DNA from 4 places in the Clostridium nitrophenolicum genome. Region 1 is predicted to be linked to each of the others. Evidence: riboswitches for the same ligand, from Rfam matches in the RefSeq annotation. Region 1 holds a riboswitch; each other region holds the start of a gene.
What was found. A riboswitch is a leader RNA that binds a small molecule or an ion and turns the genes downstream of it on or off. The one in region 1 is predicted to bind lysine.
Positions count from the first base shown of each region.

Region 2: linked by a shared signal. The riboswitch ahead of ACZ5N4_RS24915 (aspartate kinase) and the one ahead of ACZ5N4_RS05150 (amino acid permease) in region 1 are both predicted to bind lysine.
Region 3: linked by a shared signal. The riboswitch ahead of kal (3-aminobutyryl-CoA ammonia lyase) and the one ahead of ACZ5N4_RS05150 (amino acid permease) in region 1 are both predicted to bind lysine.
Region 4: linked by a shared signal. The riboswitch ahead of ACZ5N4_RS23490 (aspartate-semialdehyde dehydrogenase) and the one ahead of ACZ5N4_RS05150 (amino acid permease) in region 1 are both predicted to bind lysine.

Region 1 is NZ_AP042469.1:1,116,954-1,120,172, reverse strand. It holds gene ACZ5N4_RS05155 (MFS transporter) at 1-45, opposite strand, end outside; gene ACZ5N4_RS05150 (amino acid permease) at 324-1,769, opposite strand; lysine riboswitch at 1,912-2,088, opposite strand; gene ACZ5N4_RS05145 (TetR/AcrR family transcriptional regulator) at 2,252-2,788, opposite strand.
Region 2 is NZ_AP042469.1:5,259,030-5,262,248, forward strand. It holds gene lysA (diaminopimelate decarboxylase) at 1-92, opposite strand, end outside; gene ACZ5N4_RS24915 (aspartate kinase) at 275-1,477, opposite strand; lysine riboswitch at 1,643-1,864, opposite strand; gene ACZ5N4_RS24920 (M18 family aminopeptidase) at 2,046-3,219, opposite strand, start outside.
Region 3 is NZ_AP042469.1:3,512,009-3,515,227, reverse strand. It holds gene ACZ5N4_RS16775 (2,3-butanediol dehydrogenase) at 1-968, shown strand, start outside; lysine riboswitch at 1,391-1,571, shown strand; gene kal (3-aminobutyryl-CoA ammonia lyase) at 1,701-2,084, shown strand; gene kce (3-keto-5-aminohexanoate cleavage enzyme) at 2,164-2,985, shown strand; gene atoD (acetate CoA-transferase subunit alpha) at 3,021-3,219, shown strand, end outside.
Region 4 is NZ_AP042469.1:4,960,894-4,964,112, forward strand. It holds gene ACZ5N4_RS23485 (peptide ABC transporter substrate-binding protein) at 1-980, opposite strand, end outside; lysine riboswitch at 1,175-1,397, shown strand; gene ACZ5N4_RS23490 (aspartate-semialdehyde dehydrogenase) at 1,664-2,659, shown strand; gene dapA (4-hydroxy-tetrahydrodipicolinate synthase) at 2,723-3,219, shown strand, end outside.

The sequences.
Region 1 (3,219 bases):
AAATGCAATAATATACATTAAATAAACATTTATCTTTTTATTCAATTTGATACACCTCCAAAATTTTGCACAACAAAAAAACCTTTAGAAAATGATTTTTTTAATATATGGTTGTGCAGATGCATCAAATCCTTCTCATTATAGTTCCTCCAATATTATTTAAAATAACAATTATAACAATATTTTACCATAGTTACATTATATTTAAAATGATTAATACTATAAATTAAAACTTAAATCAATTGGGCATAAATATTGTATAAAGTTACATACTTCTCAATGTGTATATAAAAAGAGCCGCAATTAATGCGACCCTTTTTATATTATTTTTTAACAGTGTCAAAATCAATTTCCATTAAATCAACAACTTTTGTTTTATGTTTTCTTTTATAACCCCACCATAATCCTATAAACAATGGTAATCCGATATATGATGAAATAACTCCATTCCAGTCTATTTTATCAGCTTCAAAGTAGCTAAGACCTTGTCCTAAAGTAACAACTATACATAATACCATTGCTATTACTGGTCCTAATGGAAATAACTTTGCAACATATTTCAATTTTTTCAAGTCACGTCCTTGAGCAACATAAGCCTTACGGAAACGATAATGACATAGTGCTATACCCAACCATGCAACAAAGCCTGCAAGTCCTGATGCTGCTACAAGCCATACATAAACTGTAGTCTCTGCATAAAGTCCTGTTAAGAAACAAAGGGATGCTACTACTGTAGTTAATATTAGCGAGTTAACAGGAACTCCTCTTGAGTTAACTTTTCCAAGCCACGCTGGTGCTTTACCATCCTTAGCCATTGCATATAGCATTCTGCTTGAAGCATACATTCCTGAGTTTCCTGCTGATAGTACTGAAGTTAAGATAACTGCATTCATTAATGATGCCGCTGCTGCTATACCAGCCTTTTGGAATACTAATGTAAATGGACTTGTATCAACTCCAGCATCCATATAAGGAATTAATGCGCCAACAACAAATATTGTTCCTAAATAGAATATTAAAATTCTCCAGAAGATCGTATTTATTGCTTTAGGTATATTTTTTTCTGGATCTTCACTTTCTCCCGCAGCTATACCAACAAGCTCTGTACCTTGGAATGAGAAACCAGCAATTAAGAATACCATGAAAATTGATTTAGCTCCACCAACAAATGGTGCTTCACCAACACTAAAGTTTTTTAATCCTACAGCATGTCCACCTATTATTCCAACTATTGTTGCAACACCTATTAATAAAAATATAATAACGGTAATAACTTTAATACTTGCAAACCAATATTCTGATTCACCATAAGCTCTTGCTGATAAAAGATTAAGTGCAACTATTACTGTAAGGAATAAAACACTCCATACAAGAGCTGGCACGCCAGGAAACCAGTATTTCATAAGAAGGGCACCTGCAACCATTTCAGCTGCAACTGTAATAGCCCAGTTATACCAATAGTTCCATCCCATTGCAAATCCAAAAGCAGGATCAACAAATTTTGATGCATATATTCCAAAGGAACCTGAATCCGGCATGAATGTTGCCATTTCCCCTAAACTAGTCATTAAGAAATAAACCATAATACCTATACAACCATATGCAACTAGTGCGCCTCCTGGTCCAGCTTGTTTAATTGTAGCTCCAAGAGCCAGGAATATTCCTGTTCCAATGGCACCTCCCATTGCAATCATATTAAGATGTCTTGCTGTTAAACTTCTTTTAAGTTCATTAGAAGTCTGAACATTTTTTTCTACTGCATTTTGCATAAATTTTTCCTCCTTACCGGCTTTTATTTATTCCGATAAGTGAAATAACTAAGATCAGAAACGTAAAAAATGCCTTGAGCATACACTCAAGGCATTTAATATGAATTTACATTAATTACTAAAACATACATATTAATATACAACGAATGATAGCTCACCACAAAATCCTCTTTGTGACAGTCTTGCATATATTCTATGCAACCCCAGCTATACAGTACTAAAGCATTTACTGTACGCTTCGGCGAAATTTCCTTTTAAACTGCTTCATTGTGCTTACCTCTGCAGTTTTACTCTTAAATCCCGCGCCTCTACCTCAGTTATTCACTTATGTTAATTATTATACAGTAATATTTATAATTAGTAAACAGTTTTTTAATATTTTAATGTGAGAAGCTCTTTCGCCATTTCTTATAATTATAATAGTATTAAACCTAAGATAGCCAATAGATTAGGTGAACTTTATTCATGTAAGTTTAAAAAAATTATATTTTTAAATGATCATAAAGTTCATCAAATGACATATATTTATTTTTGCTTAAATATGTAAGATTAGAAATAATAAAATAAGAGAGTTTTTCAGAATCAAGTTTAGATGTTATATTTCCTTTTTTCCTCTCAAGTTCAATTAATTCTCCTATTTCTGTATATAACTTTGTAAAACTATCTTTTTCTCTACAGTGATACCCTTGCTTTTCCTCATTTGCAATTTCATAAAAAATTGAAATATAATCATCTACAAATCCCTGTAAGGATTCATATATTTTTCTTATTTTTTCTTTAAAAGGTTCATCAGTTAACTTTAAACTTTCTATAATATTCAAGGTCTTATTCCAATCATCTTGAAAAATTTCTATTACAAGCTCTATTTTATTTCTAAAATAATTATAAAAGGTTCCTGTTCCTATATCGCACTGTTTGGCAATTTCTCTTATATTCAGACCTTTATATCCCTCTTCTAAAAGAGTTTTTCTTCCTTGAATTATTATTTTTTCCTTAGCATTTTCAATTAACTTTGGCATTTTATCCTCCTATTAATGAACTTTGTTCATAATATACCATATTCATACTTTTCTGTCAATAACGCTGGCCAAATCTGTTAAATATGTATGATTCAAAGTTAGTTTCCCTATAGATATCCACCTTGGGTACTTAACTTATTAGCGATATTCATAGGGGTACCTTGATTAAGCTAATTATCGATGTTGGATATATACCTAATCTAGGTATTCACTTATGTAAAAGAATATGTATATTTTTTTCATATACCTATAATATGTATTGAATATTTTTTATATGGTTTCCCTTCTGCTACAATTATAAATATAAGATGGATGCGATAACTTTTAGAATTATAACCTTATATAGGCGGAATAACCAGAAAGTTAACTTATGCAGAGGGATATGTTTCCAAAGCTGAAGATAGATTTAAAAACTTTGTGTCAGTCTTAGT
Region 2 (3,219 bases), 1.6 Mb from region 1:
GGAGTACCGAATTTTTTTGCCAAGTCTATTGTACTAACTCCACCAATATAAAGGGTATTGTTTTTTATATCCATAGTACCAGCTAATTTCATAATCAATTTTCCTCCTTTTAGTCGGAACACTGGGTAATTTTGCTTGTTTCCCTTCGGGTACTGGGTAACTTAAGATTTTCGCTTCCGCTCACAAGTTACCCGTAAAAGTTCATTTAGAACTTTTACCTAGCAAAATTACCCGTTAAAGTCCATTTAGGGCTTTAACCTCCTCGTGATTTTGGTTATAGATTAAATTCACTTGCAATAACGTTAATTGCTTTTACCTTATCTTTCTGTTTAATTGCACAGGTAATTCTTATTTCTGAAGTTGTAATCATCTTTACTCCAATATCATTTTTACTAAGAAGTTTAAACATTTTAGATGCAACTCCTGATGTAGTTTTCATTCCTATACCCACCACAGAAAACTTTGTTATATCCTCATCTATAGCAATTTGATTCTCCTCTAAATAGAATGGCTTAATTATTTCCAAGCACTCATTTAAATCAACTTTTGGTATAGTAAATGATAAGTTAACTCTATTATTTACAGGTGCTGTTTGGCTTATCATATCAATATTGATTCTCTTGCTTGCTACACTTTCAAATAAGCTTGATACAGTATTTATATCACTTTCTATGTCTCTTATTGTTATAGCTACATCATCATCACTTGTTGCTAATCCTGTTACTGGTTTACTCTCCATATTCATATTATTTACCCCCTTAATTACTGTTCCTTTAATATCACTATTACTTAATCCAACGTATATTGGAATATTATATTTTTGTCCAAGTTCTATAGATCTAGAGTGCATAACTTGAGCTCCAAGACTTGAAAGTTCAAGCATTTCTTCATAATCTATTTCATCTAACTTTTTAGCATCCTTATATTTTCTAGGATCTACACTATATATACCGTCTACATCGGTATAGATTTCACATATCCCATCTAATTTCACTGCTATCGCAACAGCAGTAGTGTCTGAACCACCTCTTCCAAGAGTGGTTATATGTCCTTCTTCATTTATGCCTTGGAACCCTGCTACTATTACAATTTTTCCTTCTGACAAACTCTTCTTTATATTTTCCTCGGCTATGTCATCTATTAATGATTTACCATGCTGTCCAGTGGTTTTTATCCCTATTTGATACGCTGTATAACTAATAGCATCATAGCCTGAAGCCTTAATTGCCATAGCGAGCAGCGCACTAGACATCATTTCTCCAGTTGATAAAAGAGCATCTAATTCTCTTTTATCGGGATTACTTGTAACCTCATTTGCAAGACCTATTAAATCATCTGTAGTATCTCCCATAGCAGACACTACAACTATTACATCATCTCCTGCTTGTTTTCTTCTTACTACTGTTTGGGCAACCTTTTTTATTTTTTCTATAGTTCCTACAGAACTTCCACCATATTTTTGTACAACAATTGCCATATCATCACTCCCTTAAAATTATTCTTATGTGAAACTCCTCTTCGTAAACTCTGAGGAATATAAGATTTGGGTTCTCTGCTTATGTGAAACATACCATAATTTATAAAAATAAAAGCAGCAAAGGAACACCTTTGCTGCACAAAAAATATCATCGCAACTCTGTGTACCCTTTGTAGCTCTCCATCTCCATAGCTGGAACTATATATGTATAGTTAAAATTCGGTAAGTCATTTACAGAATCTTAGATGACAGCTCCACATATATTATATGCAAAGCCAGAAAATAGTTTCGCCAAACTATTTTCTTCGGCCATAATTCCTTTCTTCACTTCTCACTGTCTGCCGACTAAAAGCAACTACTATTAATTACAGCACCTCTACCCTAAGGTAAGTTTCATTATTAAATTATAATTAGTTTAACATAAGTATTTATACATTTCAAGATTATTTTATATGTTAAGATAATTTATTTTTTCTTTACAATGTCTTCATCTTTAGAATTAAAATTTTTATTAATAATAATTTTGTTGCATATTTATAAAAAGAATAGATTATTTATAATAAACAAATTATTTATTATATCTATAGAATTCCTTAAAAGACTCTTCCGCATATATATAGTCTTTTACTCCACCTAATTCTCTTATTGAGTGCATTGAAAGAACAGCTAACCCCATATCTACTGAAGGTATATTTACGTGACTTGCAGATATAGGCCCAATGGTAGATCCTCCTTTTTCATCCGAACGATTCACAAAGAACTGAACTGGCACTCCTGCTATATCACATATACTTTTATAAACAGCACTAGATACACTATCTGAAGTATAACTTTGATTTGCACTCACTTTTATTATTGGCCCCTTATTAATTATTGGTCTATTTACAGGATCGCTCTTCTCACCATAGTTCGGATGAAGCGCATGGCCTAAATCACATGATATCATGAAAGAATTTGAAAGAGCCCTAAAATAATCTTCTCTTCCTTTTCCCATTGAAATCATAATTCTCTCCAGCAAAGTAGCCAACATTGGAGAATCTGCTCCCTGCTTGGTAGTGCTTCCAACTTCTTCATTATCAAAACAAACCATAACATTAGTAGCATTTCCCGCATCTACTTTGGTTAAAGCATTTATCCCTGAGTGTACCATTATTAAATCATCTAGCCTTCCACAGGATATAAACTCATTATTTAGCCCTATAACACTGCCTTTTTCGTATTCATAAAGAAATAAGTCAAAGTCCAGTATGTCCTCTTCTTTAACACTCAATTCATTAGCAATAGTTTTTATAAGATATCTTCCTTTTTCAAGATTCTCATTCACTAATGAAATCAGTGGTAGTATATCTTTTTGTCTATTTAATTCTACTCCAGAGTTCACATTTCTATTCATATGTATAGCAAGATTAGGTATTATTAAAATTGGTCTTTTTATATTTAACAGTTTAATTTGCGGTGAAAAAGGGTTTTCGCTTTTTATAGTTACCCTACCAGCTATAGATAGAGGTCTATCAAGCCAAGTATTTATTATAGGACCGCCATAAACTTCTGTATTTAGTTTTACATATGCTCCTTCTACTTCCATATCAGGATTAGGTTTTACTCTAAAACCTGGTGAATCTGTATGAGCACCTACTATTCTAAATCCTTCTTTTTCTACTTTACCTTTTCCTACAACAAATGCAATTAAAGCTGAATCATATTTATTTAAAAAATATTTGCCTCCTTTTTTTAAATCCCAT
Region 3 (3,219 bases), 2.4 Mb from region 1:
TTTGTGGTTCAGATCTGCATGAGTATTTAGGAGGACCTATATTTATTCCAGTTGGACAACCACATCCATTAAGTGGTACTACAGCTCCAGTGGTTTTAGGTCATGAATTTTCTGGTGAAGTAGTAGAAGTAGGTGAAGGTGTAACAAAGTTTAATACTGGTGATAGAGTAGTAGTAGAGCCAATTGTAGCCTGTGGAAAATGCCCTGCTTGTAAAGAGGGAAAGTATAATCTTTGCTCTTCTTTAGGTTTTCATGGACTTTGCGGAAGTGGCGGCGGACTTGCTGAATATACTGTGTTTCCAGAAGAGTTTATACACAAAATTCCAGATAATATGTCTTACGAACAAGCCGCATTAATAGAACCAATGGCTGTTGCACTTCACTCAATAAGAATAGCAAACTTTAAAACTGGAGATACTGCAATAGTATTAGGATCAGGTCCGATTGGACTTGCGACTATAGAATGCTTAAAGGCAGCTGGTGCAAAGCTTGTAATAGTTTTACAAAGAAAATCAATAAGACAGGAATATGCAAAGAGAGCTGGCGCAGACGTAGTATTAGATCCAAATGAAGTTGATATAGTGGAAGAAGTTAAAAAACTTACAGATGGAGTAGGTGTAGATGCTGCATTTGAAACTACTGGTGCTAAGATAGGATTTGATATAGGACTTAATAGTTTAAAATTTGAAGGAACTATGGTAGTAACAAGTATTTGGGAAAATGAGACAAGCTTTAATCCTAATATTTTAGTATTCTCAGAAAAGAAAATTGTTGGGACATTAGCATATAGACATGAGTTTCCTGCAACAATTGCGCAAATGAGTGATGGAAGAATAAAAGCAGAAGGATATATAACAAAGAAAATAGCTCTTGATGATATAGTTGAGGAAGGATTTGGTTCTTTAACTGGCCCAGAAAAGAAAAAACATGTTAAAATACTTGTAACTCCAGATAAATCACTTCTATAACTATCAATGTAGATGCAACACCATTTGCTAGGGCTTGTAAAAATGAAATAAGCAAAATAAGAAAATAGATATAAAAACACTAGGTAACTTACCTGGTGTTTTTTTATTGTAAATACTAGCTTTTTAAACAAAAGCAGTAAAATATAAATGATGTGATTACAAAAATAGAACCTTAAATATATTTGAATGAAGAGAGTGCCGCTAAGGTTCGTTATTTTTTAATTAGTATTAAAACTAATCTAAAAAATAAAAAAATTTATTTTTTAGATTGGTTATATTTTACAATAAACTATTATAAATATTAAGTATAGCTAAATAAAAAATTAACACATTTGGCACATGAGTAATACTTAAAAATAAACATAGGAATAAATAAAAGTACAATAAGCAAAATAAATCAATTTGACAAAAAAATAGGTTAGTACATAAATAGAGGTGCAAGTAAAAAGGTAGCTTTTAAGTGTTAAGGAGAATACATCCTCCGATATTAAAAGCAAAGGGTTTATTTGCCGAAAGGGTGTATTTGATATTAGATATATCCTTGGGGATAGAGCATAGTAGTTCTATCACTGCCGTGAATAATCATGGAGCGCTATTTATGTGATGAGAAGAAAATTTTCATTGCATGAGTGGCGTAAATAACTTATAACTCTAAAGCATTGAAATTTTTCAATGCTTTTTTTAAGTTTATTTATGTCCCAACAAATATCACAGTTTAAGGGAGGAATAACAATGAAAGTAATGATTAGAATGAGAATGAGTATGCATGATGCTCACTATGGCGGAAACTTAGTAGATGGAGCAAAAATGTTGAATCTTTTCGGAGATGTAGCTACAGAACTCTTAATCAGAAATGATGGAGATGAGGGATTGTTCAGAGCTTATGACAATGTAGAGTTTTTAGCGCCTGTATATGCTGGGGATTACATTGAAGCAGTAGGAGAAATTGTAAGCTGTGGAAACTCTTCAAGGAAAATGGTATTTGAAGCAAGAAAAGTGATTATTCCAAGATCAGATATAAATGATTCAGCTTGCGACGTATTAGAAGAACCTATTGTAGTATGCAAAGCTAGTGGAACTTGTGTCGTACCAAATAGCAAACAAAGAAAAAAATAAGTACCATAATAAAAGTCCGAATATTTTTTATAAAGTAATTTTTGAGTCGAATATTAAGAGGAAATGGAGAGATTATTTCATGGAGAAGCTGATTATTACAGCAGCAATTTGTGGTGCTGAAGTCACAAAAAAGCATAATCCTAGCGTTCCTTATACAGTAGAGGAGATTGGAAGAGAGGCAGAAGCGGCTTATAAAGCAGGTGCAAGTATTATACACCTACATGTAAGAAATGATGATGGAACCTCTACTCAGGATAAGGAAAGATTTAGATTATGCATGGAAGAAATTAAGAGAAGGTGCCCAGATGTAATTATCCAACCATCTACTGGAGGAGCGGTAGGAATGACTAATGAGGAAAGACTTCAGCCCATATATCTTAAACCAGAAATGGCTACTCTAGATTGCGGAACTTGTAACTTTGGTGGAGATGAAGTGTTTGTCAACACTGAAAATACAATAAAAGAGTTTGGCGAAAAAATGCTTGATTTAGGTATAAAGCCAGAGCTTGAGGTATTTGACAAAGGCATGATAGATATGGCAATAAGACTCCAGAAAAAGGGATATATAAAAACTCCAATGCATTTTAACTTTGTAATGGGTGTAAATGGAGGAATAGATGCTGCTATAAGAGACTTTGAATTTCTAAGGGGAAGTATACCGCAAGGAAGCACCTTTACTGTGTCCGGAATAGGCAGAAATGAGTTTCCAGTTGCTGTTATGTCCATCATTTCAGGAGGGCACGTTAGAGTTGGCTTTGAAGATAATGTTTACTTATCAAAAGGTACACTTGCTAAGTCGAATGGTGAATTAGTTGAAAAGGTAGTAAGGCTGGCAAAGGAGCTTGGAAGAGATATTGCCAATGCAAAGGAAGCAAGAGAAATTTTAGGTATTAGTAAATAGTTTGAGCAAATAATTTAAGATTAAGGGGGGACAAAATGAATAAGATTGTTAAGCCGGAGGATTTAAAGCCTCTCTTTAAGGATGGTATGTCTATTATGATTGGTGGTTTTTTAGGCTGTGGAACTCCGCATAAAATTATAGATCTTCTAATACAGCTCAATATAAAGGACTTGACTATAATTGCAAATGATACCAGTTATGTAGATAGAGGAATAGGAAGGCTTATTGCGAACA
Region 4 (3,219 bases), 1.9 Mb from region 1:
AAAGCTTTTCTAACCTTTGGATTACTAAATATCTTATTATTTTGATTATAAATTTCACAATTTATAGATGGTTCCTCTACTTTTAAAATATCAATCTCATTCTTCTTGTTAAGCTTGTTATTCCATTCTGGTGATATACCACCTACCAGATCTAGCGAATTATTTAGAAATTCATTCATTATATCTGTGTCATTTTTTTCTATTTTCATTATTATTTTTTCAAGCTTAACAGATTTAGCATCCCAGTATGAGTTATTTTTTATCAACTCTAGTTCTTTGTTATGAGTCCACTGTTTTATTAAAAATGGACCATTAAAAACTAGTGTATTCACCTCAGTTCCATATTTATCTCCATACTTTTCTACAATATCCTTTCTTTGAGGCTGCATTATTTCGTAACTTGTTAACTTTAAAAAATATGCACAAGGTCTTTCTAGTGTAATTTCTAATGTTTTATCATCTAGTGCCCTTACTCCTAATTTGTTCGAGGATATATTACTAGACTTATTTGTTTCCAAAACATTATATTCCTTAGCTCCCCTTATTGGATATAATAAAAATGCATTTTGTGATTTAATGGCTGGATCTAGCGTTCTCTTAATCCCATACTCATAATCCTTAGCTGTTACCTTCTTACCATCAGACCATTGATTATCTCTTAAGTAGAATGTCCATTTCAATTGATCTGGAGACACTTCCCATCTTTCAGCACCAGCAGGCTTGACTATATTTTTGCCATCCTTATCTTCCTCTACTCTTGTTAGGGATTCGTTAACCTCGAAGAGAATTTGAGATGAGTACCTATCAGTTGATTTAGATGGGTCTAAAATTTTTGGTTCATCTTTTAATATAATACTTATGTATTGTTCGCTATCATTTTTATTTAATTCCGAATTGGTTTTAATTGTGTTTTTTCCACATCCCCATAAAGAAAAAATAGTAAGAACTATTATTATGAATCCAATCTTTTTGATCTTCAATAAATTACCTCCTTATGTTTTCGAATTAGATCTTTATGGTTTTTTTTACCTATTATACATTATTGGTAGTTTGTTAAATTTTTATTCAAGTGGTCTCTACAAAACTTCTAAAAATAGTTATATGTATGCATAAAAAAAACTTGAAATGTATAATTACGTATGTTAAACTAATTGTAATTTAATAACGATACTTACCTTAGGGTAGAGGTGCTGTAATTAATAGTATTTATTTTTAGTCGGCAGACGCTAAGAAATAGAGAAAGGAATTATGGCCGAAGAAAATAATTTGGCGGAATTATTTTCTGGCTTTGCACATAATATGTGTAAGGTTGTCACTTAAGTTTTTGTTTTATACAATAACTTAGCTATACGATTTTTGTATGGTTTCATTTATGAAGGTGGAGAGCTACAAAGGTACACAGAGTTGCATTGTATTTTTTGTGCAGCAGAGGTGTTCCTTTGCTGCTTTTATTTTTCTAGAAATTATATACAATTATATAATATAATTAATTTAAAGCACTTTTTGCAATATATTAAGCAATTTTAGCAATAATTTATGCAAAAATTCAACATATAATATAATTAGCTGAGTAGAATTCTTTAAGCAGGTATACAAAATCTTAAGTCCTAATTGCTTGAGGTTTTACAATAAACTATAAATAAAATTTTAGGGGGTATTTAAAATGAAATACAATGTAGCAGTAGTTGGCTGTACAGGCATGGTTGGAAGAAAGTTTTTAGAAGTATTAGAAGAAAGAAATTTCCCAGTGGATAAAATTTATCTTTATGCATCTGCAAAATCTGCTGGAAAAATGATAAAATTTAAGGGTATAGATGTTGTTGTTGAGGAACTAAAAGAAGATAACATTAAAGATAAGAAGATAGATTTCGCACTATTTTCCGCTGGTGGAGATGTAAGTAAAGCGTTTGCTCCTATATTCGCTAAATACAATATTACTGTTATAGATAATAGCAGTGCTTGGAGAATGGATCCTGAAGTTCCTCTAGTTGTACCTGAAGTAAACCCTGAGGATATCAAATGGAACAAAGGGATAATTGCAAATCCTAATTGCTCTACAATTCAAGCAGTAGTTGCACTAAAGCCTTTACATGATAAATATGGAATAGATAGAGTAATATATTCAACTTACCAAGCTGTATCTGGTGCTGGAATGGGTGGTTATAATGACTTGTTCGAAGGTTATAAAGGTACTGCACCAAAAAAATTTCCTTATGCTATAGCTGGTAATGTTATTCCTCACATAGATGTATTCATGGATAACGGATACACAAAAGAAGAAATGAAAATGATTAGCGAAACAAAAAAAATATTACATGATGATAACTTAAAAATCACAGCTACTACAGTTAGAGTGCCTGTAGTTTATGGGCACAGCGAAAGCATCAATGTAGAATTAAAAAATCAATTTGAACTAAATGATGTATTTGAATTATATAAGAATTCAAAAGGAGTAATCTTAAAAGACGATGTTCAAAATCTTGAATACCCAATGCCTATAGATGCTGCAGGTCGTGATGAAGTTTTTGTTGGAAGAATTAGAAGAGACTTTAGTACTGATAATGGCTTAAATTTATGGGTTGTAGCGGATAACATAAGAAAAGGAGCAGCTTCTAACGCTATTCAAATAGCCGAATATATAATTAGTGAAAATAAGTAATTTATATAAATCTAAAACATAAATTACTTATGTATATAAAAATATTTAAGATGAGGTGTTTGTATGAGTTTATTTAAAGGTTCCGGTGTTGCTATAGTAACTCCATTTAATGAAACAGGAGTAGATTTTAAAAAATTAGAAGAACTACTTGAATGGCACATTAAGTCAAGCACAGATGCTATAATAGTTTGCGGTACCACTGGCGAAGCATCTACAATGAGCGAACAAGAAAGAAAAGAAACAATAAAATTCACAGTAGACATAGTAAATAAAAGAATTCCTGTAATAGCTGGAACAGGAACAAACAATACTGCTGCATCAATAAACATGAGCAAATGGGCTGAAAGTATAGGTGTAGACGGACTTTTAGTAATAACTCCTTATTATAATAAAACTACACAAAAAGGTCTTGTAGAACATTTTAAAGCTATAGCTACAAGTGTTAAGACTCCTATAATTGTTTATAATGTTCCTGGAAGAACAGGCATGAATATTACTCCAAAAACACTAAAAGAACTATGCCAATTTGATAATATAATTGCTGTTAAAGAAGCAAGTGG